2 regions of the Thalassospira lucentensis genome follow, and region 2 is predicted to be linked to the other one. Evidence: riboswitches for the same ligand, from Rfam matches in the RefSeq annotation. Region 2 holds a riboswitch; the other holds the start of a gene.
What was found. A riboswitch is a leader RNA that binds a small molecule or an ion and turns the genes downstream of it on or off. The one in region 2 is predicted to bind glycine.
Positions count from the first base shown of each region.

Region 1: it holds a riboswitch for glycine, as region 2 does, so the genes downstream of both, R1T41_RS10220 (L-serine ammonia-lyase) here and gcvT (glycine cleavage system aminomethyltransferase GcvT) in region 2, are expected to answer to the same signal.

Region 1 covers NZ_CP136684.1:2,075,955-2,090,929, reverse strand. The annotation lists gene R1T41_RS10275 (sensor domain-containing diguanylate cyclase) at 1-500, shown strand, start outside; gene R1T41_RS10270 (DUF4269 domain-containing protein) at 490-1,107, opposite strand; gene R1T41_RS10265 (AEC family transporter) at 1,234-2,190, shown strand; gene R1T41_RS10260 (YHYH protein) at 2,197-3,279, opposite strand; gene R1T41_RS10255 (ABC transporter ATP-binding protein/permease) at 3,379-5,232, opposite strand; gene R1T41_RS10250 (glutamate-5-semialdehyde dehydrogenase) at 5,539-6,825, shown strand; gene R1T41_RS10245 (nicotinate-nucleotide adenylyltransferase) at 6,822-7,430, shown strand; gene rsfS (ribosome silencing factor) at 7,485-7,874, shown strand; gene rlmH (23S rRNA (pseudouridine(1915)-N(3))-methyltransferase RlmH) at 7,957-8,415, shown strand; gene R1T41_RS10230 (hypothetical protein) at 8,517-9,173, shown strand; gene R1T41_RS10225 (dihydrofolate reductase family protein) at 9,180-9,713, opposite strand; gene R1T41_RS10220 (L-serine ammonia-lyase) at 9,865-11,280, opposite strand; glycine riboswitch at 11,351-11,476, opposite strand; glycine riboswitch at 11,480-11,579, opposite strand; gene gpmI (2,3-bisphosphoglycerate-independent phosphoglycerate mutase) at 11,854-13,446, shown strand; gene R1T41_RS10210 (peptidoglycan DD-metalloendopeptidase family protein) at 13,427-14,773, shown strand; gene R1T41_RS10205 (S41 family peptidase) at 14,770-14,975, shown strand, end outside.
Region 2 covers NZ_CP136684.1:951,198-966,172, forward strand. The annotation lists gene R1T41_RS05055 (hypothetical protein) at 1-432, shown strand, start outside; gene R1T41_RS05060 (YqgE/AlgH family protein) at 521-1,099, opposite strand; gene R1T41_RS05065 (protein-disulfide reductase DsbD family protein) at 1,277-3,745, shown strand; gene R1T41_RS05070 (peroxiredoxin) at 3,917-4,399, shown strand; gene R1T41_RS05075 (hypothetical protein) at 4,478-4,882, opposite strand; gene R1T41_RS05080 (protein phosphatase CheZ) at 5,094-5,999, opposite strand; gene gcvPB (aminomethyl-transferring glycine dehydrogenase subunit GcvPB) at 6,205-7,701, opposite strand; gene gcvPA (aminomethyl-transferring glycine dehydrogenase subunit GcvPA) at 7,698-9,053, opposite strand; gene gcvH (glycine cleavage system protein GcvH) at 9,057-9,428, opposite strand; gene gcvT (glycine cleavage system aminomethyltransferase GcvT) at 9,594-10,706, opposite strand; glycine riboswitch at 10,764-10,866, opposite strand; glycine riboswitch at 10,870-10,993, opposite strand; gene R1T41_RS05105 (hypothetical protein) at 11,230-11,814, opposite strand; gene ispH (4-hydroxy-3-methylbut-2-enyl diphosphate reductase) at 12,044-12,991, shown strand; gene R1T41_RS05115 (homoserine kinase) at 13,024-13,998, shown strand; gene rnhA (ribonuclease HI) at 14,005-14,448, shown strand; gene R1T41_RS05125 (putative bifunctional diguanylate cyclase/phosphodiesterase) at 14,665-14,975, shown strand, end outside.

The DNA.
Region 1 (14,975 bases), 1.1 Mb from region 2:
TCGAGGAATTGCTGGCGCGCGAAATGTCGAGTTCGCGGATAAAAGGGGGTTCGGCGGGTATCTTCATGCTCGATATCGACCATTTCAAAAAGGTCAATGACAGCTATGGCCATCTGATCGGTGACAAGGTGATACAAGGGATTGCCGCGATCATGTCATCCAGCCTGCGCGATCATGACATTGTCGGCCGGTTCGGTGGCGAGGAATTTGTCTGTATCCTGCCCGGGCTTCGCCTCGAACAGACCATGTATCTGGGTTACAAGCTGTGCGATACGGTGCGTGATCAATGCCGGGTCAGCGATATGAACGGCAATCCCGTTCCAATCACGGTCAGTGTCGGGGCGACCTGGATATCCAATGAATCAACGGGACAGTACGAGCCTCACGACATCCTTAGAATTGCCGACGAAGCCCTTTACGAGGCCAAGGAAAGCGGACGTGATACCGTGCGTTATCGTGCGCTTTATACATTTGGCAGTCTCGACGATCTTAAGGATTGATCGCGGCCATAACCCGATCACGAAGGGCATCAGGCCCTAGTTCATATAATCCATCAAGGGCGATATAGGGGTCCCCGCCAAGCTTCAGCAGGCGGGCAAAGGCAGGCTCGGTTTTAACTCCGCCCCGTTTCAATTGCCGGATATCTGATGCAAAGCGTTCGCCCAGAAGAGCGATCACGCGCGCCTCGACCAGCATATGGCGAAAGCCGAACTGGCTTTGCGATGGCGTGCCTGTGGCAAAAATTTCGACCGGAAGGTCATCCAGAACAAACCGCACGACAATGGCCGAACCGACATGCTGCGTCGCTGGACGGTGATGCAACCCAAAACCATCAAGATAACCAAACGACGTCTGCACCCGGGCTTCGAGACCGTCAGCATCCGGGCAATAGCACAAAATATCGACATCTGATCCGACGATATCAAGATTTATCGGAAAAGTTCCGGCAACAATGGGATCAAACCCGGCAAGTTCATTCCAGATGCCATGCTGCAAAAGCAGACCGGCGGCCTTTTGACCACGCGCGGAAACGGATCGCAAAACATCAAGACCGCGAAAGGCATCGGGCATGAGACTTTCGGGCCAATCCATTACCGGTTGGTTCATTGATAAATCCATTCCATTTCTTGACCCGTCTGCCATTGCACGGGATATGTAATGAAATCAAATATTTTTGGCGCATGCGCGATCTGTTGATCAGATACCCACGCCGATTTCGGGACATGCCATCATATGCTTGACGTTCTGGACATCACCAGCCCCATCTTTCTGATCATCGCCTTGGGCTATTTCGCGGTCCGGCAAAATATCATATCGCAGGATGTGGCGCGCGGCATGGGCGCGTTCGTGATGAATTTTGCCCTGCCTGCCCTTCTGATCAAGACGCTATCGGGGCGCGAACCGGCCGAAATCATTCACGGCGAATTTCTGATCGCTTATGGCGGCGGGTCGCTGATCATGTTGACGCTGGGCATCGCCTATACACGCTTTATTGCGCGGAAATCCTTTGCCAATGCGACCCTGCAGGGTCTTGGCATGTCTTTTTCCAATAGCGGCTTTATCGGTTATCCGGTGGCGGTACAGGTGCTTGGCCCACCGGCAGCAATCGCGCTTGCACTATGTGTAATGATCGAAACACTGGTAATGATGCCGCTTGTTCTTGTTCTTGGTGACAGTGCCAATAACAACGGCCACGGACGCCTTCACGTTCTTGGAAATGCGATAAAAAGCCTGTGCAAGACACCAATCATCATTGCGATTTTTATTGGGCTTTGTCTTGCCCTTACAGGAATCAACTTGCCCGGTCCGGCCCTGAAGGCAATCGATATGCTGGCCATGGCATCCGGCCCAGTGGCCCTGTTTGTCATCGGTGCGGGATTGGTCGGGTTGAAGCTGAAAGGCATGCGGATTGACATGGCCCGCATTGTCTTCGGCAAGCTGGTCCTGCATCCGGTTGCCGTATTCACTCTGGTCTGGATACTGCCGCCAATGGAACCGGTTTTACAGATTGCGGCAGTCAGTTTCGCCTGTTCTCCGATGCTAAGCATCTACGCCATCTTTGGGCAACGTTATGGCCATGAAGGATTGTGTGCCGCATCGCTTATGGTTGCAACATTGCTATCCTTCATCACCATTTCAACGGCACTTTGGCTTCTTGATATCACGCAGGTCTTCGGGCCCATGCCCTAAGTGGGCTTAACCACCCGGCCCGCGACCACCGTTACGGCCGAATGGCGGCGGAGGAGGACGATCCCCCGGAAAGCCTTTTGGCCCGCCAAAACCACCGCCGGGTCGTTGGCCGCCCGGTCCGCCACCTGGTCCACCGCCCGGTCCAAGACCACCCGGCCCCCGGGCAAAGCTTGGATCGGATTGGCCCGCAAGAAAGCGCGGAATGAAGGGGAAACTTTCTGTCACGAAATAGGCATAGGTACCGCCGGGGTATTCCGGGGTAACGGTTTCACGGCCATTGGCTTCGTCAAGGTCACCAAGGCCGGGGACAAATTCATAATCTTCGCCAAAGGTGCCATCATAACTGCCACCCGGCCCGCCCGGACGCACACCTTTTTTCACGCGCCACGAACTACTCAGCGCCTTGACCCCGGCATCAGGTCTCTCAGGATCGTGATAGCCAAACAGGGCATAGATCGGGAAACCATCTGCGGCGAAACCGATGCGGATTGAATGCTGTTCCGGTGACCAGCTTTTGATCAAACCCTTTGGCATGCCGTGATAGTGATACGTGCCATCGGGCTGCACATGGGCGTTGTTTTCATCAAGACCAAGATCAAGCGTGGGCGATATCGCCTCGTACCGCCATCCGGATTGCCGATCACGCTGCCAGTATTCAGCGGTGAAAGGGTCAAACGGCACCCCATTGACCGCAATCCCGAACAAACCGTGGGTGTTGGGTATGAAGCGCCCGGTTCTTTGCGGATTGACCGGCAGACGAAATTCAAGCGACTGTGCCTTGATGCTGTTAGGATTGTGACGATTGGGGAAGCTGCCGGTCGCGTGATCCGGGATCGCGTTGGAGCGGATGTAACGATATTGCCCGTCTTCGCGGATATTGACCTCATTGCTGATCGCCCAGGCCTGCCGCACCGGGTTAAGCACCATAGCCGCGAGCGGCAACATGCCAAGCCCGACCAGCATATTGCGACGCATCCGGTCAATTTCGGATGCGTGATTATCGCGATAAACGCCTTCATCCACCTCATGATCGTGATGAGGATGATGGTGATCATGACCTTGATGATCATGTCGGCCTTTTAGTCTCATTACTGTTCCCCCCGGTTTCTTCCCCCGACCGGACGGCTCCCAATGCCATCCGATTTTATAGTGGAGATTGAAACGGGAGGATTCCAGTAAAAAAACGTCCTAAGTGGTCGCTTCCCCGGCATGGGCAAGGATTTCTTCGGCCTCTCGGATTTCCTGCTGCTGGGCCCACATTTCGGCATAAAGGCCGTCCTGTTCCAAAAGGTCCTGATGGCGACCACGTTCCGCGACCTGCCCGTCACGCAACACGATGATTTCATCGGCATCGATCACGGTCGAAAGCCGGTGCGCAATCACCAGCGTCGTATGCCCGCGCGACACATCGCGAAGTGCCTGCTGGATGTCTTTTTCAGTACGGGTATCAAGGGCCGATGTTGCCTCGTCAAAGATCATGACTTTCGGACGTTTCAGCAACATGCGCGCAATCGACACACGCTGCTTTTCTCCGCCGGAGAGTTTAAGCCCACGTTCACCGACCATGGTTTTAAAGCCCTGCGGTAGACCGGCGATGAAGCCATCGATACTGGCGAGTTTGGCAGCATTGTTGATTTCCGCCTCGTCCGCGCCGGGTCGGCCATAGGCGATGTTATAGGCAATCGTATCGTTAAACAGGACCGTGTCCTGCGGGACGATACCAATCGAGCGACGCAGGGATGTCTGCGACACATCGCGGATATCCTGCCCGTCAATCGTGATCCTGCCCGATGATACATCATAGAAACGGAACATCAGACGGGTCAGGGTCGACTTTCCCGCCCCGCTTGGCCCGACGACAGCAACGGTTTTGCCCGCCGGAACCTCGAAACTGACACCTTTCAGTATCTGGCGGTCAGGGTTATAGGCGAATTTGACATCCTCGAACCGGATTGCCGCCTCACCGCAGGCCAGTGGCGGTGCGCCCACCTTGTCTTCGACTTCCTTTTCAACATCGAGTAACGAAAACATGCGTTCCATGTCAGTCAGCGACTGCTTGATCTGGCGATAGACAAAACCAAGGAAGTTCAGCGGCATATAAAGCTGCAAAAGATAGGTATTCACCAGCACAAAGTCGCCAACGGTCATATTGCCGCTTTTAACGCCATTTGCCGCCAGAAGCATGTTCAGAACCAGACCGACTGCAATGATCGCACCCTGCCCGATATTGAGTTTGGACAGGGATTCCTGTGACTTCACCGCCGCCGTTTCATAGCCGCGCAGGGCATTGTCATAACGACGGGATTCGTGATCCTCGTTATTGAAATACTTGACCGTTTCATAGTTGATTAAACTGTCGATGGCCTTGGTGTTGGCCTCGTCATCGCGCTGGTTCATTTCGCGGCGGAACTTCATTCGCCATTCGGTGACGATCAGGGTAAAGGCGATATAGATCACGATGGTGACAAACGTGATCAGCGCGAACCAGAAATCATACAGCACCCAAAGAATGCCCGAGACCATGAAGATTTCAAGCAGGGTCGGCAGGATGTTGAACAGCATGAAGGATAAAAGGAATTCGATCCCCTTGACCCCGCGTTCAATCGCGCGCGAAAGCCCGCCCATCTGGCGATCCAGATGGAACCGCAGCGACAGGGCATGCAGATGTTCAAAGACACCAAGGGCGGATGTCCGAATGGCGCGTTGCGCGACCTTGGCAAAAACGGCGTCGCGCAATTCCCCGAAGGCCGAGGATAAAACACGCACAAGTCCGTAAGCGACGATCATCCCCACTGGCACAACGATCAGGGATGTCGTGTCCGCCCCTGCGGAGCCGGTACCAGCTTTGCCGCCGCCAAGGGCATCAACCGCGTATTTATACAGAACCGGGACATAAACGTTGGCGATCTTCGCCCCGACCAGAAACAGCAGGGCGATCACCACACGGGTCTTGAGTTCGAACTCGCCACGCGGCCACAGATACGGCAGAAAAGTTTTAACGACACCAAATTCAGCGCGGGCTGATGGCTGGTTATCACCCATGTTTTTCAACTTCTTATCCCCTGGTGGGCACCATGTGGCGTGTCCGACACAGCCCCGGCTTTCTAATTGACGTCCCGCTTTCCCAAAACAACAGATGGCCCGTAATCAATGATTTGGCAAGCAAGCTGGACAAGAAAGCGTGTCTTTCCGTCTACGGGATAGTTCGCAAAACATTGATTTATCGACGCTAGACGATTGCAGTTGCGCGGTCAGAGGGATATTTTGTCAAATTGTCGATAAAATTGCGATAAGCCCGCCCCGGCAATTCCGGCCCGCGGGACATCTTCAAGGAACGGAACCAGGACCATGACGGCACTTGCCAGCATCGAAAACCAGAACATTGCAGCATTAATGCGCGACATGGGCATCAATGCCCGTGAAGCTTCGCTGAAACTGGCACAGGTCCCGTCCGAACCAAAAACCGCCGCCCTTAAAGCGGCCGCGCGCAAATTGCGCGAAAATGCCGATGTCATTCTGGCCGCCAATGCACGCGACATGGAAGCAGGTCGCGCCAAGGGTCTGACGCCCGCACTGCTGGACCGCCTTGCGCTTGATCCCACGCGCATCGAAAGCATGGCGTCTGGTGTCGAGGCGGTTGCGGACCTTCCCGATCCGGTTGGCCGCGAACTGGCCCGCTGGAGCCCAGAGCGCAACGGGCTTGATATCGCGCGCGTATCGGTACCGCTTGGCGTGATCGGTATCATTTATGAAAGTCGCCCGAATGTAACGGCCGACGCCGGCGCCATGTGCATCAAATCAGGCAATGCCGCGATCCTGCGCGGCGGTTCCGAGAGCTTCCATTCATCACGTGCGATTTTTGATTGCATGCTTGCCGGCATTCTCGAAGCCGGTTTGCCTGAACATGCGCTTCAGATGATCCCGGTTACGGATCGCGCCGCCGTTGGAGAAATGCTGAAGCTGTCCGATTATATTGATGTCATCGTCCCGCGCGGTGGCAAATCGCTAATTGCGCGGATAACCGATGAAAGCCGCATTCCGTTGTTCAAGCATCTGGAAGGGCTTTGCCATACTTATATCCATGCCAGTGCGGACCAGTCCAAGGTCGTTGATATCGTGGTGAATGCCAAAATGCGTCGGACCGGCATTTGCGGCGCGACCGAAACCATCCTGATTGATCAGGCGGTTGCCGATGATCTGTTGCCGAAAATTGCCGCCGCCCTTGCCGACAAGGGTTGCGAATTGCGCGGCGATGCCCACGCGCAGAAGGTGGATGCGCGCATCCTGCCTGCAACGGACGAGGATTGGGTCACCGAATATCTTGATGCGATTGTGTCGATCAAGGTCATCAACGGGGTCAATGAGGCAGTCAGCCATATCAACACATATGGATCGCACCATACCGATGCGATTCTGGCCGAGGATGCCGATGCGACCGCGACCTTCCTGAACGGTGTTGATTCCGGTATCGTGATCGTCAACGCATCGACCCAGTTTGCCGATGGCGGCGAATTTGGCATGGGGGCGGAAATCGGCATTTCGACGGGCAAGCTGCATGCACGCGGTCCGGTCGGAGTCGAACAGCTGACCAGCTATAAATACATCGTGCGCGGCACCGGCCAGACCCGCCCATGAGCTTTTCTACGCCCAGAAGCCATAGTGCCCCGCCCCGCGTCGGATTGCTGGGCGGGTCCTTTAATCCGGCACATGAAGGGCACTTGCATATATCGCTTGAAGCGTTGAAAAGCCTGCGTCTTGATGCGGTCTGGTGGCTGGTGTCACCGCAAAACCCGCTAAAGCCGACGCAGGGCATGGCAGACCTTGCCGACCGGTTCGATTCGGCATTGATGATGGCAAAGCATCCCCGCATTGTTGTTTCTGCAATTGAATCAGAACTTGGAACCCGCTATACGGCCGACACTCTCGCAGCCTTGCAGCGTCGTTTTACCCGAACGCGGTTCGTATGGCTGATGGGGGCGGACAATCTGGCCCAGTTTCATAAATGGAAATGGTGGGACAGGTTGATTTTGCGCGCTCCCATTGCGGTCCTTGACCGTGAGGGGTATTCTAACAAGGCATTGTCCGGGACGGCGGCCAAGCGTATGGAACGCTGGCGCATCCCATCGGACAGGGCGGGTTTGCTGGCCGATCTCGATGTTCCGGCCTGGGTTTACCTGCCAATAAAGCGCCATCCGGCCTCTTCGACCGCAATCCGCGCCGAAGGCAGATGGCAGGTTTGACCGGCGGGAATTTCCCGAATCCGAATCGGATCGGGCTTTCTCGCGTAAATTGAGGTGGCGACCATAGGTACCGCAAAAAAGACTCTGACCCCGGGCGAGCTCCTTGCCCTTATCCAGAGCACGCTCGAAGACGACAAGGCCGAAGACCTTGTCACCATTGATCTGACCGATAAAACCTCCCTTGCCGATCATATGATCATTGCAACCGGCTCGTCCTCTCGCAGGGTCGCGTCAATGGCAGAACATATTGTCGAAAAGCTGAAAGATGCCGGCCAGGGCCGTGCAATGGCCGAAGGCAAGGAACAGGGTGACTGGGTTCTGGTTGATGCCGGCGATGTCATCGTTCACCTGTTCCGTCCGGAAGTTCGCGCTTTTTACAACATCGAACAGATGTGGGGCGTTGAAAACCCGGCGCTTAAACAGCAGGCGGCGCGGCTGTATTAATACAGTCCGCCCCGGTTTGCCCTGACCACCGCGGGGATCGGCTATCGGTGGTCCCCATGCGGGCCAAAGCCGGATCGGAAAGATGCAAATTACCCTTGCTGCAGTGGGCCGGATGAAGAACGGCCCCGAAAAAGATCTTTTTGACCATTACGCGGCGCGCCTGCGCTGGCCCTTTGCCGTGCGGGAAGTCGAAGAAAAGAAAAAGCTTCCGCCCAATCAGCTTAAAGACCGCGAAGCGGAGCTTTTGCTGGGCGTCATCCCCGATAATGCCTTTCTGATCGCACTTGACGAGCGTGGCCACGAATACGGTTCCATCGATTTTGCCGCAAAACTTGAAGGCTGGATCGATCAATATGCAGGAAATATCGCCTTTGCCATTGGCGGAGCCGATGGGCATGGAGACGCCATCAAATCACGCGCCAATACGCTCTGGTCACTTGGCAAGGCGACATGGCCCCATATGCTGGTGCGCGCCCTGATTACCGAACAGCTTTTCCGCGCCCACGCGATCCAGACCAATCATCCCTATCACCGGGAATAATCCCGAAGTTACCAAAAGCATCGGCTCCCCCACTCTTGGATAAGTTGTTTCAAAATTTATCCCTGAGTATTCCTCCATCTGTTTGAGAAAGGGAATTAACGATGAAAACCAGATACTTAAAGATTGCCGCCGTTATCGGTTTGGCAATGCTGACCGGCGCGTGCGCAGCTTCGCGTAGCGTTGTCGAAATTCAGGAACCGGCCAAAATTGAGAACCCGGCGACTGGGCCGGCCGTTAAAATCGTTTCGGTCGAAGACAAACGCCAATTCGAGATTGATCCGTCAACACCGGATATCCCGTCGCTGTCGAATGACGAGATTGATGATGTCGCCTTTACGTCGCGTGCCTATGCCCGAAAACGCAATGGTTACGGAATGGCGATGGGAGATGTTTTGCTGCCCGAAGGCAAAACCGTTGCCGATGCTGTCAACAAGGCAATCTCCAACGGCTTCAAACAGGCCGGATACCGTGTTCTTGAACCGGGGGACGCCGAATATGACAGCGCCGACGCCGTCGATGCCGACCTGATCAAGTTCTGGTCATGGTTCGAACCCGGTTTCTGGCAGGTCACGGTGCATAACCAGTCCGAAGTGACGTTGAAGGGCAACGAACTGAACAAGGGCGAACCGGTTACAGTCACCGACAGCTATCAGGAAAAGATGCAGATGGTCCTCGACAGCGACTGGCAAAGCAGTGCTGTTAATGCCCTTCGCGAACTTTCATCAAAGATTGCCGAAAAGCTGGAAACCTTGAAATAACCAGCCTTACCGCAAATCATACTGCATGCGCACAACACCGGACTTGTAGTGTTCCGATGCCACCAGTTTCGGTGTTGTGCCCGCAGCATCCCGGCCAAACAGCCGGATGCCATCGCCCAGAATTTCCGGAATGATGAACATTTCAAGCTGATCGACAAGACCGCCAAACAGAAACTGGGTCACGACACTGGCCCCGCCGACGATCCAGATATCGCCGGTATCCGATCTGTCATCGCGAAGCAGTCTTGCCAGTTCGACAAGACTGCCGCCATAGGCCTCTGTATTGGCCGGACGTTTATCGGGTAAATCGCGCGATGTCAGAACAATCGTGCGGCGATCCTCATAAGGCCATTCACCAAATTCCATCACCTGATCAAAGGTTTTTCGCCCAATGATCAGTGTTCCCACGGTGCCCAGAAAGCCTTCAAAATCGAACTCGGCCGGATCGAAATCATCGAGCCAGTCAACCGCACCATTGGTGCGCGCGATATAGCCATCCAGACTGACCGCAATATAGATGCGGAACAGTTTCTTTTTCATGCTTTGCCCAACCTGTTCGGGGTCTTTGCCCCGTTATTAATTACTTGAGCATATCAGAATACAGATCCAAGGTGGCAAGAATCAGGCCGGACGAAAAACACCCCCGAAACAATTGCTTCGGAGGTGTGTGAGGGTCATTTCGACAGGCAAATCAGCATTCAACGACGTTGACATTAACCGCAAGCCCGCCCTGGCTGGTTTCCTTGTATTTGCTTTGCATGTCGATACCGGTCTGGCGCATGGTTTCGATAACCTTGTCGAGTGACACTGTATGCTGACCATCACCGCGCATCGCCAGACGGGCGGCATTGATCGCCTTGACCGCCCCCATGGTGTTGCGTTCGATGCAAGGCACCTGCACCAGACCGCCAATCGGATCACAGGTCAGGCCAAGGTTATGTTCCATACCAATCTCGGCGGCGTTTTCAACCTGTTCTGGCGTGCCGCCCATAACCGCACAAAGGGCACCGGCTGCCATCGAACAGGCGACACCAACCTCACCCTGACAACCGACTTCGGCAGCCGATATCGAGGCGCGTTTTTTATAAATCGAACCAATGGCCGCCGCGGTTAACAGGAATTCGCGTATTTTTCCCTGTGTGACATTGGCCCCGAACCGTTCGTAATAGCGCAGCACGGCGGGAATGACGCCTGCTGCCCCGTTGGTCGGCGCCGTAACCACGCGCGAACCCGCAGCATTTTCTTCGTTCACCGCAAGGGCATAGAGATTGACCCAGTCAATCACGGTCAACGGATCCTTAAGCCCCGCTTCGGGCCGTTCGGTCAGTTCAAGGTAAAGTTTACGCGCGCGCCGTTTGACATTCAGCCCGCCGGGCAGAATACCATCCGACTTGCAGCCCCGTTCGATGCAATCCATCATCGCGCGATGCACGCGATCAACGAATTCCTCGGTTTCGGCGGGGTCGCGCCAGCTTTTTTCATTTTCGGCCATGACTTCGGCAATAGACAGCTTTTCCTGTTTGCAGATCGCCATCAATTCGTCGGCCGAGGAAAAAGGATAAGGCAGCGTTATGTTATCGCCGGAATATTCCGCCCCACGATCATCTCCCGAGACGATAAATCCACCCCCGACCGAGAAATATTCCTGTTTGTGCAAAACAATACCATCATGGTCGAAGGCGGTGATCCGCATACCATTGGGATGTTCGGGCAGGCTTTCGGCCATGTGAAACACAAGATTGGTATCGCGGTTAAAGGAAACCGGATGGCGACCATAAAGCTGTAATTCGCGGTCCCGGTCAATCGCATCCATCGTCGGTGCGATCCGGTCGGGATCAACAGAACGCGGTCGTTCCCCCGAAAGCCCCATGATCACCGCGGTATCGGTGGCGTGCCCCTTGCCGGTCAGGGCAAGCGATCCGTAAAGATCAACAATTACCGAGCCGATTTTTTCCAAAATGTTCCGGGCTTCGAGTTCCAGACAGAACCGATAGCCTGCCCGCATCGGACCGACGGTATGCGAACTCGATGGCCCGATCCCGATGGTATAAAGATCAACAACGGAAAGGTTAACGTCTTGCGGACGTTGTTTGTTTTCTTCGGTCAAAAGGGCCTCCCACGGCTCTTTGTCATGCGGAAAAATGCCGCACGACGTTATAGAACCGGTGTCTTGCCCCCTCTGTCCCTTGACCTGAGATTGTGCGCCCTGCCACCAAAAACAACCGCCTTTGACAACATGGCTTCATCCTTCGGTGGAAATATGGTGCCGGGCGTTGGCCCCGTACCGCTTTCTCTCTCCAGAGCCTCAATCCGCAACGGTCCATCTGCCTGAGAGTTTTCGGGGCTATTGCTCCTTCGGCGCCGATCTGATCACGGGATCAAAACGGGCTCTCCCATCGCGGTTATTCGAGGTATCACCGTTGCATGCCAGATTACAGGCAGGTGGCAAGCCTTGTCAAAAAGCAGCTTTGCAACCGCACAAAAAATACCCGGCCGGAAGGCTGTTCAATGCTTCCATTCATGATAGATTGCGCGTTGAAAATGCTATGATTGGCAGCGTCTGATGGCGGACCCACCGCGCCCGACGTCATTGTACGGATGGTGAAATTACCGGAAAATAACCATCTTTACCGGTAATTCAGCCTTTTACCTTATTTCGTGTACCTTACTTCGTGGGATTATGATTGTGACTGTATCAAATACCGTAAAGCGCCCGCGTCCGGTGGTGCTGTGCATTCTGGATGGCTGGGGTTATCGCGAGGAAAGCAAGGACAATGCGGTTGCATTGGCCAATACCCCTGTTTGGGACGCGCTTTATGCCAATAATCCGACCGGCTTTTTAAAGGCTTGCGGTCTGGATGTCGGCCTGCCCGAAGGGCAGATGGGCAATTCGGAAGTCGGCCATATGAATCTGGGTGCCGGTCGGGTTGTGATGCAGGAACTGCCGAAAATTGATGACGCGGTCAAAACCGGTTTGATTGCCGAAACCGACACGGTCAAAAAGGTCATCGCCAAGCTGAAAGAAAGCGGTGGTGTTTGTCATATCGCAGGGCTTCTGTCCGAAGGTGGGGTGCATTCCCATCAGGCCCATATGGCAGCCCTTGCCAAAATCATCGCATCAGCCGGTGTGCCGGTAAAAATCCATGCCTATCTGGATGGCCGCGATACTGCGCCCAAGAGTGCAGCCAAATTCCTTGAAAAATTCCGCTCCCTGATTGGCGATGCCAATGTTGAAATCGTGACCGTCACCGGGCGTTATTACGCGATGGATCGCGACAACCGCTGGGAACGTGTCAGCCAAGCCTATTTCACGATGGTGCAGGGCAAGAATTACGCCGATGGCCGCACCGCCGAAAGTGCCGAAGCCGCGATCAAGGCGGCCTATGATGCCGATACCACGGATGAATTCGTTCTGCCGACCGTAATTGGCGATTATAACGGCATGAAAGATGGCGACGGGCTTTTGATGACCAATTTCCGCGCCGACCGCGCACGCGAAATTCTGGCCGCCATTTGCGCATCGGACTTTGACGGCTTTGACCGTGGCACCCCGATCAAATTCGCCGTACAGGCCGGCATGGTCGAATATTCGTCCGACCATGCGAAATATATGGATGCGATCTATCCGCCGCAGGTGTTGCCAAATATCTTTGGCGAAGTTGTTTCCAGGGCGGGCATGAAACAGTTGCGCATTGCGGAAACCGAAAAATATCCGCATGTATCCTTCTTCTTTAACGGCGGCGAAGAACAGGTTTTCGAAGGCGAAGACCGTATTCTGGTACCCTCGCCCAAAGTTGCGACCTATGATCTCCAGCCCGAAATGTCGGCCCCGGAAGTAACCGAAAAGCTGGTGGCTGCTATCAGGGCAGAAACCTATGACGCGATCATTCTGAACTTTGCCAATCCCGACATGGTCGGCCATAGCGGCATTCTTTCAGCCGCCATGAAAGCCGCTGAAGCAGTTGATACCTGCCTTGGGCAGGTTGTTGATGCGGTTAAATCGGTGGGCGGTGTGATGTTCGTTACCGCTGATCACGGTAATTGTGAGATGATGGTCGATCCGGAAACCGGTGAACCGCACACCGCACATACGCTTAATCTGGTGCCGACCATTCTGGTAAACGGGCCAGAAGGTGTCACACTGGAAAATGGCCGCCTTGCCGACGTGGCGCCAACGTTGCTTCAGCTTCTCGGCCTGCCGCAGCCCAAGGAAATGACCGGCAAACCGTTGATCAAGGGCTTGAAAGGGAATGATGCGCTTCTTGCGAGCTGATCTGCGTTCCAGGACCGCCCTGCCTGCGCTGGCTGTGCTTGCAGCCATGATTGCGGGCGGGGCTGCGCCCTCTTTTGCGCAGTCGCTGCGCAAGGTCGACAGCCAGCTTGATAAACTTGAAAGCCAGTTGTCCGAACAACAGAAACAGGAAGAATTCCTGTCACGCAAATCGCGAGAGCTCTGGACCGAGGAACAGGCGCTTCAATCCGAAGCCATTTCGGTTGCCAGACGTGCCCAACGCCTTGAGACAAAGCTGACCGAGCTTGAAGACCAGCTTGCCGAACTTGAAATCCGCGAAAAGCGCGCCGCCACCAGCCTTGAAGACAAAGCCGGGCAATATGCCCGCATCCTGATGGCCCTGCAGCGGCTGTCGACCACTCCGCCAGAAGCCGTGATCGCCCTTCCGACCAGCCCGCAGGATACGTTGCGATCCGCGATCCTTCTGAAGGCCGCCTTGCCCGGCGTCGAACAGCATGCTCGTGATCTGCGGGCCGAACTTGAAGAAATCGGCACCCTTCGCGAAGACATCCGCACGCGCCGCAGCGAAATGGCATCCGCCACCGAAGAATTACAGGCAGAACGCCAGTCATTAGCCGCTCTGCTTAACGAAAAGCGCAAACTGCGTTCGGAAACCGAGGCAGAGGCCAAAATGGCATCGCGCGCCGTCAATGAACTGGCGACCGAGGCAAAATCACTGGGCGATCTTCTGGAAAGCCTGAAAAAGCGGGCAGAAGGCGTTCCCGAACCCCGCATGAAACCGGAACGCCAGATTGCCAAACGTGAAGAGCCCAAACCTGCCCCGCCCCCATCGACCATTGCCAGAAACGAACCACCCGCCCCACCTGCCGAAAAGACGGCCCCGGCAAGCAAACCGTCAACCGCCCCCGATGAAGAAATGGCCGTTGGCAGTTCGATCACGCTGGCACACGGACAATTGCGTATGCCTGCAAGCGGGAAGGTCGTTACACTGTTTGGCGAACGGTCCCGCGGACCGGACGGATTGGCGGTTACACATTCCAAAGGGATCGAGATCGATACGCGCCCAAACGCGCAAGTCGTATCCCCCTTTGACGGCAAAGTTGTATTCGCCGGGCCGTTCCGTGGCTATGGCCGCCTCTTGATTATCGAACACGGCGAAGGATACCATAGTCTTATCGCCGGTTTTGATCGGCTCGACAGTGTGGTAGGACAGTATTTGTTGGCGGGCGAACCTGTTGGAATAATGGGTGAAATATCGCCTAAACTCTATCTGGAGATGCGCCATGACGGCGAAGCGGTCAATCCGCTTCCCTGGCTGGCCTCGAAAAACGGCAAGGTAAGTGGATGAAAACCTCTCGATTGGCAGTATTCGCACTCGCTACCGGCATGACTTTGGGCCTTGCTTCGCCCGCGCTGGCGCAATCTTCACCAACAACTTCGGCCGAAACCTATCGGCTGCTGAACCTGTTTGGCGATGTGTTTGAACAGGTGAAATCGAAATATGTCGAGGAAGTCGATGACAAGCAGCTTATTGAAGCTGCGATCAACGG
Region 2 (14,975 bases):
AAGGGCGAGCTTGATTCCGTCGTCGCCGCGACGGAGGACGCCACCGCCAACATCCTTGAAACCGTCGAGAAAATCGATGCAGTTGCCCACAATATCCGCTCCGCCGCCCCCGATGACTACACGCAGGGGCTGGCCGACGATATCGTCGATCTGGTGGTCAAGGTGTTTGAATCCTGTAACTTCCAGGATCTGACCGGGCAGCGCATCACCAAAGTCGTCAACACCATGAAATATATCGAGGAACGCGTGACCCGCGTGATCGAAATCTGGGGCGAGGATGACTTTGGCGAGTTCGATCTGCCCGCCGATCCCAAAGGCCAGGACAATCTCGACAAAACCGTTACCCGCGCGCCGCAAAACGTCGAACGCGTCAGCCAGGACGAAATCGATCAGATATTCTCGCAGGAAGAAATCGACGCCCTGTTCGACTGATCCGTTTATTGGCCTGAAACGTCACCAAAACAACAAAGCCTGCCGGAAACGGCAGGCTTTTTCATGTGCGGAGTTTGGTCCCGTGGTCTTACGCGTGGCCCGCCTCACCCGAAAGAAGTTCGGGGGCAAAGCCCAGCTTGGCAAAGGCCCGTTCCCATTTGTCTTCGCAATCGGTGTCAAACAGAAGGTCGGCATCCGCATCAACATGCAGCCAGCCATTGGCAAGGATTTCACTTTCAAGCTGCCCGCTGCGCCATCCGGCATAACCGAGCGCCAGAATGCTGCTTTTCGGGCCTTCGCCCAGCGCAATCTGCTCAAGGATATCGACCGTCGCCGTCACCGACACACCGGGATCGACATGCAGGGTCGCCTCGTTTTCAAAATCGGTACTGTGCAGAACAAATCCCCGCCCGCTTTCAACCGGGCCACCGAAATGCACCTGAATATCGGCAATAGTCGGCGCCGGGCGCGCAATGCCAAGCTGCTCAAGCAGCTCGGGAAACGTGATGCTGTCGATCAGCCGGTTGACCACCAGCCCCATCGCCCCATCCTCGTTATGGGCACAGATATAGACCACGCTTTGCGAAAAGCGGGGGTCACGCATGCCCGGCATCGCCACAAGCAGCTTCCCTTCCAGATATTCGCCAGTGTGTTCTTTAATTCCCATTCCCGAACTTTTCCTGTTTTGCTCATACAAACCTAACGCGATCCGTCGCCCATTACCACCGAAAGCCACCTTTGCCTGAAAACAGTCCAAAAATGACATTGATCAAAGCCGAAACGCGCCACTGCTTTACATGTAGGTAGCCAGACAGGCAATCGACAGCAATCGCCTGGTAAAAAGATGGTGTTCCTGATCACATCACCGGGCACACCACCGATCACACCACCGATCACACCACCAGGCACATCACCGGGCACACGAACCGGTAACGCAGTCGTGCCTTGCTTTGAACATCAACCGGGATTAGCCATCATTTCCATGGCATCCTGGGGCATGCCGGTGGCACAAAGCCCGGTTTTGTGCCATATCCACCAAACGGAATGTCATCGTGCCCGTTTCGAAAACCAGAAGGAACCACCCGTGATCCGGTCTTTGCCTGTCATCCTTGGTCTGTTTATCGCAGCCCTCGCCCCACTGGGTATCGGGGCGGGCACAGGGGCGCATGCGCAAACCGCCGCCAGCAACCGGGTTGACGAGGATTTCGCATCGGTCCGCCTGCTCAGCGCGCGTGACGCCATCAATGGCCGCGATGAAATCCGCCTTGGTCTTGAATTCGAACTTGAGCCCGACTGGAAAATCTATTGGCGCAGTGCCGGTGATGCCGGTTTCCCGCCGCAGCTCGACTGGGCCGGATCAACCAATATCGGCGATGGCGAAATCCGCTGGCCCGCCCCACACCGTTTTTCGATCTTTGGCCTCGAAACATTCGGCTACAAGGATCACATCATCCTGCCGATTGATGTCCCCGTGACCGATCCCGCACAGGCCGCCCATATCGAACTTGATGTCGATTATCTGGTCTGCAGCGATGTCTGCATCCCCGCACAGGCCCACCTTACCCTTGATATCCCGGCAAACCTTTCGGGTGGCACGGATAGCGATAATGCCGCCATCAGCAGCTTTGCCCATGACATCGAAAAATTCGCATCCCGCGTTCCGCTTCGCGGTGATAACCTGCCAATGTCGGTCACCGATATCTGGCAGTCGGTCGACGCATCGGGCGAAAATGACGAGACATTTCTGAATGTCGCCGTCTCGGGCCTTGATCAAACCGCGACCGATCCGGTTGAAATCCTGATCGAAGGCAATGTCCGCCTTGGCTTTGGCGTGCCGGTCCCGACCGCAACCGATGACGCAAACGGCACACAGCAATTCCGGATCCCGATCTATGGCCTGAAAGACGGTCAGACCACGATTGGCGATGACGTGATCGTCACCGTCATTGCCGGCCCCCTTGCCATCGAACAGAACCGCCAGATCGCCGCTTCCCCGTCTGGTTCTGCCACCAGCAGCAACACCGTTTCCGGTACCAGCATCGCCGCCACCAGCCTCTGGCTGATCGGCGCGCTGGCCCTTCTGGGCGGCTTTATCCTGAATTTCATGCCCTGCGTCCTGCCGGTCCTCTCGATCAAGGTGATGTCGGCGATGAAGGCCCAGGGTGCCGAACGCAGTGCCACCCGGCGCGGCTTCCTTGCCAGTGCGGCGGGCATCATCACGTCCTTCTGGCTGATTGCGGCTGTCCTGATCGGCATCAAGCTTGCGGGCGGCACGATTGGCTGGGGCATCCAGTTCCAGCAACCGCTGTTCCTGACCGTGATGACCATCATCGTCGCCCTGTTTGCCTTCAATATGTGGGGCCTGTTTGAAATCAACGGTCCGGCCGAACTCGGCAATGCCGCCAATGATGCCATCACCACGCGCGAACAATCCGGAAGCCACCTTGGCGGTCATTTCCTGACCGGCATGTTTGCCACCCTGCTGGCAACCCCGTGCTCGGCCCCGTTCCTTGGCACCGCCGTTGGCTTTGCTTTGGCAGGCAGCAGCTTCGACATTTTCTGGATATTCACCCTGCTGGGTATCGGGCTTGCCATTCCTTATCTGGCGATTGCTGCCCGGCCCGAAATCGCCCGACTTCTGCCTAAGCCCGGTCGCTGGATGGGCTTTGTCAAAGGGGTTCTGGGTGTGGCCCTTGCCGGGACAGCCATCTGGCTGCTGTCGGTTCTGGCGGTTCAGATCGGCATGGGCGGGGCGATTGCGGTTGGTGTCGCCCTTGTGATCGCGGGCATCCTGCTGTTTGCCCGCCACCGCACGACGGTGCAGAAACGCAAATTTGCTTTTACAGCACTTGCCACCCTTGGTGTGCTGGCCGCCCTGTTTGCCCCGGGCTTTTCCAAGGCCCCGGTTCGCGAAACGGGGGGCGCTGAAACCGTCACCGGCAAACTCCCGTGGCAACCCTTCGCCCCGGATGAAATCGCCCGCCACGTTGCCGATGGCAAAACCGTTCTGGTCGATATCACCGCCGAATGGTGTGTCAGTTGTCAGGTCAACAAGAAGCTGGTCCTTGAAACCGACGAGATCACCGCGGCCCTGTCTGCCGATGATGTCATTGTGATGCAGGGCGACTGGACCCGTCCCGACCCTGTGATTGCGGGCTATCTTGCCGGCTATGGCCGTTATGGCATTCCGTTTAACGCCGTGTTTGGCCCGAACGCCGAAAAAGGCATCCTGCTTTCGGAACTTCTCAGCAAAAAAGAAGTTCTTGCTGCACTGGCCGACGCAAGCGGCCGGGCCGATCTTGTCAAAAACTGATCCGGTCCATGTCTTTGCATGTCGCGGCCAGCATGCAGGAACCGATGACAAAGATTTGAAACCATCGCAACATCACCGGATATGATTGAAGATCAACCCGTTTTGCTGTTTGATGGCCCTATCCCAGAACAAGGGCGACAATAAAGCCGCCCGTATGACGGAGAAAACCCCATGACCATCGAAATCGGCAGCCCCCTTCCCGAAGTCACCCTTTTCCGCGCCACCGCTGACGGCCCCGAAGCCGTCAACACCAAGGAATTTTTCGCCGGTCGCAAGGTCGTCGTCTTTGCCGTGCCGGGTGCCTTCACCCCCACCTGCTCGGCCAAGCATCTGCCGGGCTTCGTTGCCAATGCCGATGCCATCAAGGCAAAGGGCGTTGATGAAATCGTCTGCCTGGCATCGAACGACGCCTTTGTTCTGCGCGCATGGGCCAAGGCGGAAAATGCCGGTGACAACATCACCATGTTGTCCGATGGCGACCTCGCCTTCGTCAGCAAGACCGGTCTTGAACTGGACCTGACCGGTCGCGGTCTTGGTAAACGCGCCAACCGTTTTGCAATGATTGTCGATGATGGCAAGGTCACCGATCTTGCGGTCGAAGAACCCGGTGCATTCGACGTTTCAAGTGCCGAAACCGTGCTCGGCAAACTCTGATCGGTTCGCCCGAACCCCACGGCCTGAAAACAGAAAAGCTCCGCAGTGATGCGGAGCTTTTCCTTTATCTGTAGACGCTTAACGCGGCAAAAGGATCGGAATCGGGTCCGACTTGCTGTCAAAATCGCATTCAAAAGTCGGATTGGTGTGCTTGGCAATGAAATGCACCACACCTTCCCTGAAGTCCGCCTTGATCGGGGACCAACTCATGAATACGCCGCCCCGGTTGTCATATTCGCGAATATCGCGGTCCCGGAAAAGTTCACGGAAACTGTGACCAAGATCCTCGGTCGCCCCGGCAACCAGCCACGACGGCTTCAAACCGCCATGCCAAAGCAGATAAACACCCCCGACATTGTCGAGTTTGAGTTCACTGAAATCATCAATCATGAACAGACGATAATATTCGCCACGCGGGCTTTTCCGCCATTTGATATCTTGTGCCTTTGGCTGGCGCATACCGCCAAGCGACCAGAATCCCATTTCATCCTCCAAGCGTGCATGAATGCGCGCAACTGCCCGTCACACGCATCCCAACACAAGCTTTTGTTTTTATGAACAATACGATATCGGGAAACTGTAAACTTTTGGTTGACTGATTACAGGTCGCGATTTCGCAAGATCTTGTTCTGGCGCAAGACTCACTCCGGGTTTCAACCTGGAATATAATATCCTGTCGAACATTTTGGAATAGTCAGTCAAACAATTTGTCGATGTCGTCCTGGCTGATTCCCTCGCCTTCAAGCTGCGGACCATTCAGAAGATCGTCATCTTCATTCCTTGGCGTTCCGTCATCATCATCGGGAACCGGCAGGTCGCTAAAGGCATCCTCGCCCCAGATCAGGATCATGTTGTGAACCCGTTCTTCTACGAATTCAAGGGTGCGAACCACCTTGTTGATGCGCTGCCCGGTGATGTCCTGGAAGTTACAGGATTCGAAAACCTTGGTGACCAGAAACGCGATCTGTTCGACATGGTCGGCGACGAAGTCGTTCGGCGCCGCATTTTTAAGCGTCATCGCCAGATCATCGATCTGTTCAGCGGATTCAAGGATCGTATGCGTTGCCATTTCCGTATCCTTGATGATCGCATCAAGTTCGGTGGTCGCATTGACCAGACGGTCATCCTCGGCCTTCGGATGGCGCAGCGACGCAATCTGCATCTTCGCCTTGTGAATATGCTCGTTCATTTCCTCGATCTGCTTGCGGATCAGTTCGAGGTCGTCACGGTCGGGCTCGGATGCCCCCGGACGGTTGCTGTGGGTAAAATTGCTGCTGACCGGTTCGGGCAGAACATCCGTCGCATCGCCATCCGATGCCGGTGCGATATGGGCGGCATCAACACTGCCCCCGGCACGAACCGCATCGCGAAGCTCGGCGACTTCGGATCGAAGGGCACGGATTTCATCCAGAACCGCCTGATTGATCCCCGTCGCATCCGCCGTCGCGGCTGGCTTTGGCGCCGGTAATGCCGCACCTGCCCCCATACCGGTTTCAAGCGTCGGATCGAAAAAGGAATCCGACCAATCTTCGACCACACCACCCGAACGTTCTTTTAAACGGCGTTCTGCGGTGAAAACCTTCTGCACGCGACGTGACATGACTGACTTCAATCCTCCGGCAACGGGGTGTATTCCCCGATCCCAATTCCCCCGATCATCCGTCCCCGTGGTCCGATGATCACTTTAAAACAAGTATAAGGGTCCAGATTGCTACAAGTCCAATGGGTTTCAAGAACAACCCTTTGAAAAAGCACACCCCGGCCAACCGACCGGGGTGTGCAAAAAGGTTATGCTGCGTTGCAAATCAAGCAGATTCAGGCATCCAGCGCAGAACCGGCTTTCTTGCCGCCGCCGTTTCGTCAAGACGACGGCGCGGCGTCAGATACGGTGCATTCTTGAAGAATTCCGCATCACCCGATTCTGCCTTGGCCACCAATGCCAGAACCGCATCGCAGAACTGGTCAATCGATTCCTTGGTTTCCGTTTCCGTCGGCTCGATCAAAAGCGCACCGTGAACCACCAGCGGGAAATACATGGTCATCGGGTGGAAGCCCTCGTCGATGATCGCCTTCGCCAGATCCAGCGTCGAAACACCGGTATCTTTCAGGAAATCATCGTCAAACAGGGCTTCGTGCATGCAATAGCCGGGGAATGCCACGCTCAGCTTGTCTTTCAGACGCGCCAGCAGATAGTTGGCATTCAGCACCGCATCGCCCGATGCCTGACGCAATCCATCCGCGCCATGGCTTTTCATATAAGACAGCGCACGAATGAACATGCCCATCTGGCCGTGGAAGCCTTTCAGACGACCGAACGGCTTTTTGCCATCCTGTTCTTCGGCGGTTTCCACCAGATGGAATTTCTCGCCCTTGCGCACGACATAGGGGATCGGTGCGAACGGGGCCAGTGCGTCGGAAAACACAACCGGACCCGAACCCGGTCCACCGCCGCCATGCGGGGTCGAAAAGGTTTTATGCAGGTTGATATGCATCGCATCAATGCCAAGATCGGCCGGGCGAACCCGTCCGACAATCGCGTTGAAGTTCGCCCCGTCGCAATAGAAATACCCACCGGCCGCATGGACCAGATCGGCAATCTTGCGAACGTCGCGCTCGAACAATCCACACGTATTCGGGTTGGTCAGCATGATCCCCGCAACATCGTCGCCAAGCTTGGCTTCGAATGCCGCCAGATCAACACGGCCATCTTCGGTGGCCGGGATCGAATCAACCGTGAAACCACATGCCGCGGCCGTTGCCGGGTTGGTCCCGTGGGCTGATTCCGGCACCAGAACACGACGACGGTTTTCACCGCGCGCATCAAGCGCCGCACGGATCGCCATCATGCCACAAAGTTCACCCTGTGCGCCCGCTGCGGGCGACATGGAAACCGCGGGCATCCCGGTCAGAACCAGCAGCCAGTGCGCACAACTGTCAATCAGTTCAAGCGCCCCCTGAACCGTGCTTTCGGGCTGCATCGGATGCAGGTCGGCAAGACCGGGCATGCGCGCAACCTTTTCGTTCAGGCGCGGGTTATGTTTCATCGTGCACGAACCCAGCGGGAAGAAGCCGGAATCAATGCCAAAGTTTTTCTGCGACAGGCGCGTGAAATGACGCACCACCTGCGGCTCGGACAGGCCCGGCAAACCAACATCGCTATCGCGATCAAGGCCGCCAAGGCGTGATTTGATGCCCGCTGGCTTCGGAAGGTCAACACCGGTACGACCCGGTTCGCCCTGTTCGAAAATCAGCTTCTCCTCAAGAACGAGGCCGCGGTTACCGGTATGGGTGGTAAAGCTCATGCCAGCACCTCCTTCAATGCAGACGCAAGGTCCGCGATGTCTTCGTCGGTGTTGGTTTCGGTCGCCGCCACCAGCATGTAATGGTCCAGATCGTCACGGTTCGGATACAGGCGCGACAACGGAACCCCGCCAAGGATACCCTTGGCAACCAGTGCCTCGACCACCTCGGCTGCCGGTTTGGCAAGCTTGACGGTGAACTCGTTAAAGAAGCTGTCATTGACCACTTCCGCACCCGGTACCGCATCAATCGCATCGGCGGTCTTGCAGGCGGTTTCATGGTTAAGCGTTGCCACACCACGATACCCGTCTTCCCCCAGAAGGCTCATATGCACCGTAAAGGCCAACGAACACAGACCGGAATTGGTGCAGATGTTCGATGTCGCCTTTTCGCGGCGGATATGCTGTTCACGGGTCGAAAGCGTCAGAACAAAACCGCGCTTGCCGTCCTGATCGACCGTTTCACCACACAGGCGACCGGGCATCTGGCGTACCAGTTTGCTGGTCGTGGCAAACAGACCAACATATGGCCCGCCATAGTTCAGGTTGTTACCAATCGACTGGCCTTCGCCGCAGACGATATCCGCGCCAAAGCTGCCCGGTGATTTGACCGCGCCAAACGCCATGGCCTCGGTAAACACCACGATCAGAAGCGCACCCTTGGCATGGCACGCATCCGCCAGCTTCGTGTGGTCCTGAATACGGCCAAACACGTCCGGATACTGGACCACAACGCACGCGGTCTGATCATCAATCAGATCGTCAAGCTCGTCGGCGGTTGCCTGCTTTTCCGGGTGCCCGTCACGACCGGCAACTTCGGTATCGCTATACTGGCAATAGGTTTCCGTGACTTCACGGTAATGCGGATGCAGACCACCCGACAGAACCGCTTTCTTGCGGCGCGTGGCCCGGCACGCCATCAGAACGGCTTCCGCACATGACGTTGCCCCGTCCCACATCGATGCGTTGGCCACATCCATTCCGGTGATCGATGCCACCTGGGTCTGGAATTCGAACAGATACTGCAACGTACCCTGTGCGATTTCCGGCTGATACGGGGTATAGGCCGTCAGAAACTCACCACGCTGGATGATGTAATCAACCGTGGCCGGAACATGGTGGCGATACGCCCCCGCCCCCAGGAAGCTCGGCACGCTGGCCGTGCCCATGTTTTTGGCGGCCATTTTCGCCATGTCGCGTTCGACCTGCAATTCGCCCAGATGATGGGGCAGATCGACCGGCTCGGACAGCAGCGCGCCTTCGGGCACGTCGCTATATAATTCATCAACGGACTTTGCCCCGATGGTTTCAAGCATCGAGGTGCGATCCGCCTTGGTTAGCGGAAGATAACGCATATCTTAAAGGCCTTCGACAAAGTCTTTATACGCAGCTTCATCCATCAGCTCATCAAGCTGGGACTCATCGGAAAGTTCCATGCGGAAGAACCAGCCATCGCTTTCCGGGGCTTCGTTCACCAGTGCCGGATTATCATCAAGCTCTTCGTTGGCTTCGACAACGACACCATCAAGCGGCGCATAAACGTCGCTGGCGGCCTTGACCGATTCGACAACTGCCGCATCACCGTCCTTGGTCAGCTTTTTGCCGACTTCCGGCAGTTCGACATACACGATATCGCCAAGCGCCTGCTGGGCATAATCGGTGATGCCGACGGTCGCGACACCGTCTTCATATTCAACCCATTCATGTTCCTGCGAGAATTTTTTAGCCATTGTAATCGTCCCTGTAAGATCAGTTGTCTCTAAAATCTGTGGTCTGTCCGGTCTTCCCGTTTTCCGGGATGTTCCGGTTTTGCGGCTTCCCGGTTGTTCCGGTTGTTCCGCTATTTTTATCCCGGAAGGGCAACGTCGCGCCGCCCGCCCGATCCGTTCTGGCGATCAGCCGCGATAATAACGGTGCGGTGCAAACGGCAGCTCGACGATTTCCGCCGGGCGGGCCTTGCCGCGCACCATCAGATCGACTTTGGTACCCGGGGCGGCAAATTCAATTGCGACATATCCCATCGCAATCGGGCCATCCACGGTCGGGCCGAAACCACCGCTGGTGATTTCGCCAATTTCTTCACCGTCACTGTTCAGGACAGCCGTATGTTCACGTGCTGGTGCCTTGCCTTCGGGCTTGATCCCGACACGTTTGCGATCCGCCCCGTTGGCAAGCTGATCAAGGATGATGTCTGCGCCCTTGAACCCGCCTTCTTCGCGGCGACGCTTGTTGATGATCCAGTTAAGGTCGCCTTCAACCGGGGTGGTCGTGGTGTCGATATCGTTGCCATACAGGCAAAGACCGGCTTCAAGACGCAGCGAATCACGCGCGCCAAGGCCAATCGCCTCGACCTCATCCTCGGCCAACAACTTGCGCGCCAGTTCTTCGGCGCGGTCGTTCGGCACGGAAATCTCGTAACCGTCTTCGCCGGTATAGCCCGACCGGGTGACAAAGCACGCGATACCGGCAATATCGATCTCGGCAAAGCTCATGAATTTCATATCGGCAACCGACGGTGCAAACCGTGCCAGCACGCGGGCGGCATCCGGTCCCTGCAAGGCCATCAATGCGCGGTCATCAATCTCGATCAGCTCCACACCATTATCAAGATTGGCCCGCATATGGACAATGTCATCATCCTTGCACGCGGCATTGATCACCAGAAACAGGCTGTCGCCCGCATTGGTGATCATCAGATCGTCCAAAATCGTGCCATCGTCATTGGTGAATGCGGAATAACGGGTGCGGCCGGGTTTCAGGATCGCGATGTCACCGGGCACAAGCTTTTCAAGCTCGGCCACGCGATGTTCACCGGTCAGGCGGACCTGCCCCATATGCGAAACGTCAAACAGACCGGCCTTCGCACGGGTATGCAGATGTTCGCCCTTCACCCCCAGCGGATATTGCACCGGCATGTCATAACCGGCAAACGGCACCATCTTGGCACCCAGTTCCACATGCAAATCATAAAGGGCGGTTTTCAGCAGTTCGGTTTGATGATCGGCCATCAAGGTCTCCAGACAGGCGTTGCGAAACATAGCCGACCAGTGGCCAACCACGTCCCCCTCTGTCTTGGAGCCTGAAAGAATCACAGCCGGTTTGGACACCGGTCTGCTTACATCTTCGGCGAGGCGCACATCGATTTCTGATGCCGCCTGCTTTCCAGAGTCCCATCTCCCCGCGGTCCGTTTGCCTGAGAGTTTCCGGGGTGGTTGCTCCTTCGGCGTCCGCGCAATCCCTATCGATGCAATCACGCACATCGATCAAGACCGTGGCACTCTCCCACGGGGATCATTTGGGTATGCCCCCTTATACGGATTTGAATCCGACCAGACCAGCCCCAAAAATCATATCCTTTCGACCCCACCCATTGGTATGAGGATTAAAAGCCCTTTTTTGGCTCCTCCGGCAAATGTCCATTATTTTGTATGAGGATTACCGGAAACGAACTTTTGTCCAAAAACGAAAATCCCGCCACGCGATGCGGGCGGGATTTGATTACTCACTAAAAATGAATAATAGGCCGGATTATTAATTTTTTCCGAAGCGTCGATTGTAATCAAGCTGGTCAGCACTCAGCTGGAAACCAAGGTAAATCTCGTAATCCGGACCGGCCCAGACATCGTCCAGCGGCACGTTCAGGGTCACCTGCTCGTCACGATACCGCGCCAGGTTCAAATTGCTCGGAAAGACCATGTCGACATCAAACAGATTCTTCTGGATGAACTCGCCGGACGGGTCCTTAAGGGCTACGAAATACTGGAGTTTTGCGTTGCGCCCCTGTGCTGCCGGGCCCAGTTCGGCATTGATGATCGGGCTGATGACAACGTTCAGAACCTTGTCATCAAGGTCATAGCCGCAATCGCCCAGATATCCGCCAAATTCGGCTTCAAGGATCACATCGGTCAGATCCCTGCCCTGACCGTTGAACTGCACCAGACGGGCGGTATCATTGGGCAAAAAGGCCCGCGGGCATGCCGGGACCGGCTGCTCTTCGAACGTGCCACACGCCGCCAGGAAACCGGCAAACGACACCAAACCCAATGCACAAATACGCCGCAGTCCGTTCGCAATCGTCATCCAAGCCTCTATAGAACTGGTCAAATCCGCTGTCATGCCCGATCCGGGCACAGCCGCGCGCAGTCTATTCGCTCCGATATGGCGACACAACCCGCTTCCGTTTGAAATCAGTGCATTCACAACAATTGCCACCAATACATGCATCCACATCCATCTTTGCATGGTGTCTGTCATTGCACGTCCGGTGCTGGCGGGTTATGTAACGAAGACATTTGAATAACCGTGCCATCGCATGGCACGCATCATGAACATTCGGACCCGTATCATGTCTGACAAAGCCGACCTTCGGATCATTCTTGCCAACCCGCGCGGTTTCTGTGCCGGGGTGGATCGTGCGATCGAGATCGTCGAAAAGGCGCTGGTGAAGTACGGCGCGCCGGTCTATGTCCGCCACGAAATCGTCCACAACAAATTCGTGGTCGACCGCCTGCGCGACATGGGGGCTGTTTTTGTCGATGAACTTGATAAGGTTCCCGACGGAGTTCCGGTGATCTTTTCCGCCCACGGGGTGCCGAAATCGGTCCCCGAAACCGCCGAAAGCCGCAAGCTTGAATATCTTGATGCGACCTGCCCGCTGGTCTCCAAGGTCCATCGCGGGGCGGAACGCCACCATGCCGATGGCAAACATATCCTTCTGATCGGTCATGCCGGCCATCCCGAGGTGATCGGCACCATGGGCCAGTTGCCACCGGGCAGCATGACCCTGATCGAAACCGAAGAAGACGCCGAAAACCTGCAGGTCGAAAACCCGGAAAACCTTGCCTTCGTGACCCAGACCACCCTGTCGCTGGACGATACGGCAAGGATCATCTCGATCCTGCAAAGCCGTTTTCCGGCAATCGAGGTCCCGAAGAAAGAAGACATCTGCTATGCGACCACCAACCGCCAGCACGCGGTCAAGCTGATCGCAACCGATGCCGATGCCATTCTGGTGCTGGGCGCGCCGAACTCGTCAAACTCGAACCGTCTGGTCGAAGTCGCGAAACGCGAAGGATGCGACCGCTCGGTTCTGGTCGAACGTGCCAAGGACATCGACTGGTCCAAGCTTGAAGGCATTTCGACCCTTGGCATTACCGCCGGTGCCTCCGCCCCGGAAATCCTGGTCGAGGAAGTCATTGATGCCTGTCGCGAACGTTATAACGTCACGGTCGAAACCCTGACTTTGACCAACGAAAACGTCACCTTCAAGCTGCCCCGACAGCTTGCCAGCTAACCCAGCTCTGATCCAGGAAATCCGGACATCACATGGCCGTCTATACCGACGTTTCTGACGAAGATATCGCCCGTTTTGTTGCCGAATACGATATCGGCAATGTGATTTCGTTCAAAGGCATCGCCGAGGGTGTCGAAAACACCAATTTCCTGCTTCAGACCGATCAGGCATCCTTTATCCTGACCCTGTATGAAAAGCGCGTGAACCCCGATGATCTGCCGTTCTATCTGGGTCTGATGGATCATCTGTCGGCCAAGGGGCTGAACTGCCCGACGCCAATCCACGGCAGGGATGGGGTTGCGTTGCGCCGTCTTTGCGGACGTCCGGCCGCCATCACATCCTTCCTGAACGGCATGTCGCCACGCCGGATCATGCCCCATCACTGCACAGGTCTTGGTACCGCGCTGGCGCAATTGCATACCGCCGGTCAGGATTTCGACATGTATCTTGGCAATGCGCTGAGTGTGAAGGGCTGGCGCCCGCTGTTTGAAAGCTGCCGTGCCGATGCCGATGGCGTTCAGCCCGGCCTTGAAAAGCTGATCGAGGACGAGCTGGCCTTTCTTGAAGCCAACTGGCCCCATCAATTGCCCGCAGGCGTCATCCATGCCGATCTGTTCCCGGACAATGTGTTTTTCTTCCCCGGAAAGGACGATGTATCCGGCCTGATCGATTTCTATTTCGCGTGCAATGATCTGCTGGCCTATGACATTGCGATCTGCATGAACGCCTGGTGCTTCGAACCCGATAACAGCTTTAACGTCACCAAGGCGCGCAACCTTCTGTCAAGCTACGGCAAGGTGCGCACCTTGTCCGATGACGAACTGGCGGCCCTTCCGATCCTTGCGCGCGGGGCATCTTTACGGTTCCTTCTGACCCGTCTTTATGACTGGATCAATACGCCCAAGGATGCGCTGGTTACGCCGAAAAATCCGCGCGAATACATCAATAAACTGCGTTTCCATCAGCGCATCGACAGTGCCGGCGCCTATGGCCTGGGCGAGGAATAGGATCTAATGACGGCAACCGAAGACAACCGCGTCGAGATTTACACAGACGGCGCGTGCAGCGGCAATCCCGGTCCCGGCGGCTGGGGCGCAATCCTGCGATTTCGCGGGGTGGAAAAGGAAATGTCGGGCGGTGATCCCGAAACCACCAATAACCGTATGGAAATGATGGCTGCGATCAGTGCGCTTGAAGCATTGAAACGCCCCTGCATCGTCGACATTTATACCGACAGCAGCTATGTCCGGGACGGAATTACCAAGTGGATTTGGGGATGGCAGAAACGCGGATGGAAGACCGCAGACAAGAAACCGGTCAAGAATGTCGAGCTATGGCAACGGCTTCTGGATGCCCTGAAACCTCATAAAGTTGAATGGCACTGGGTCAAAGGACATGCCGGGCACCCCGAAAACGAACGGTGCGACGAGCTCGCACGACAGGCCGTACCAAAATAAACTTGGCCGACAAGTCCTTGAAGCTGCTGGACTTCGATCCAAAATAGATGGACCGGGACAGTTTTTGTGAACGCTATATGAAAAAAATGAAATCAAACTTGCTTTTGGGCTGACTTCCGGATTGAGTATGACAGTCTTAGGGGTATTGGAGCCCACCCGAAGGTCGAGTATGGTTGCCATTAACTAATCGATAGTGGGTGCCGAGGAGAAATACGCTTGTCGCGCGGATCGTACGGCTTTTTACAACGGAAGTCGCTTAGCAGCCGATTGCTTTTTATCGCGCTGCCGCTGGTTTCCTTGTTCTCCCTCGCCCTGTTCGTTGTCTTCGGATACGTCAGTTATACTGTGCTGCGCGACGATCTGACGGAAAAAATCGAACAGACGGCCGATATCAATGCTCGCGTTCTGGCAACACCTTTCTGGTATCTGGATGTCGACAATATTGAATCAGCCCTGAACGCCATGAGCCGCGATCGCGATATCGTCGCGGTGCAGGCATTGGGGGCTGATGGCACCGAATTTGCCCA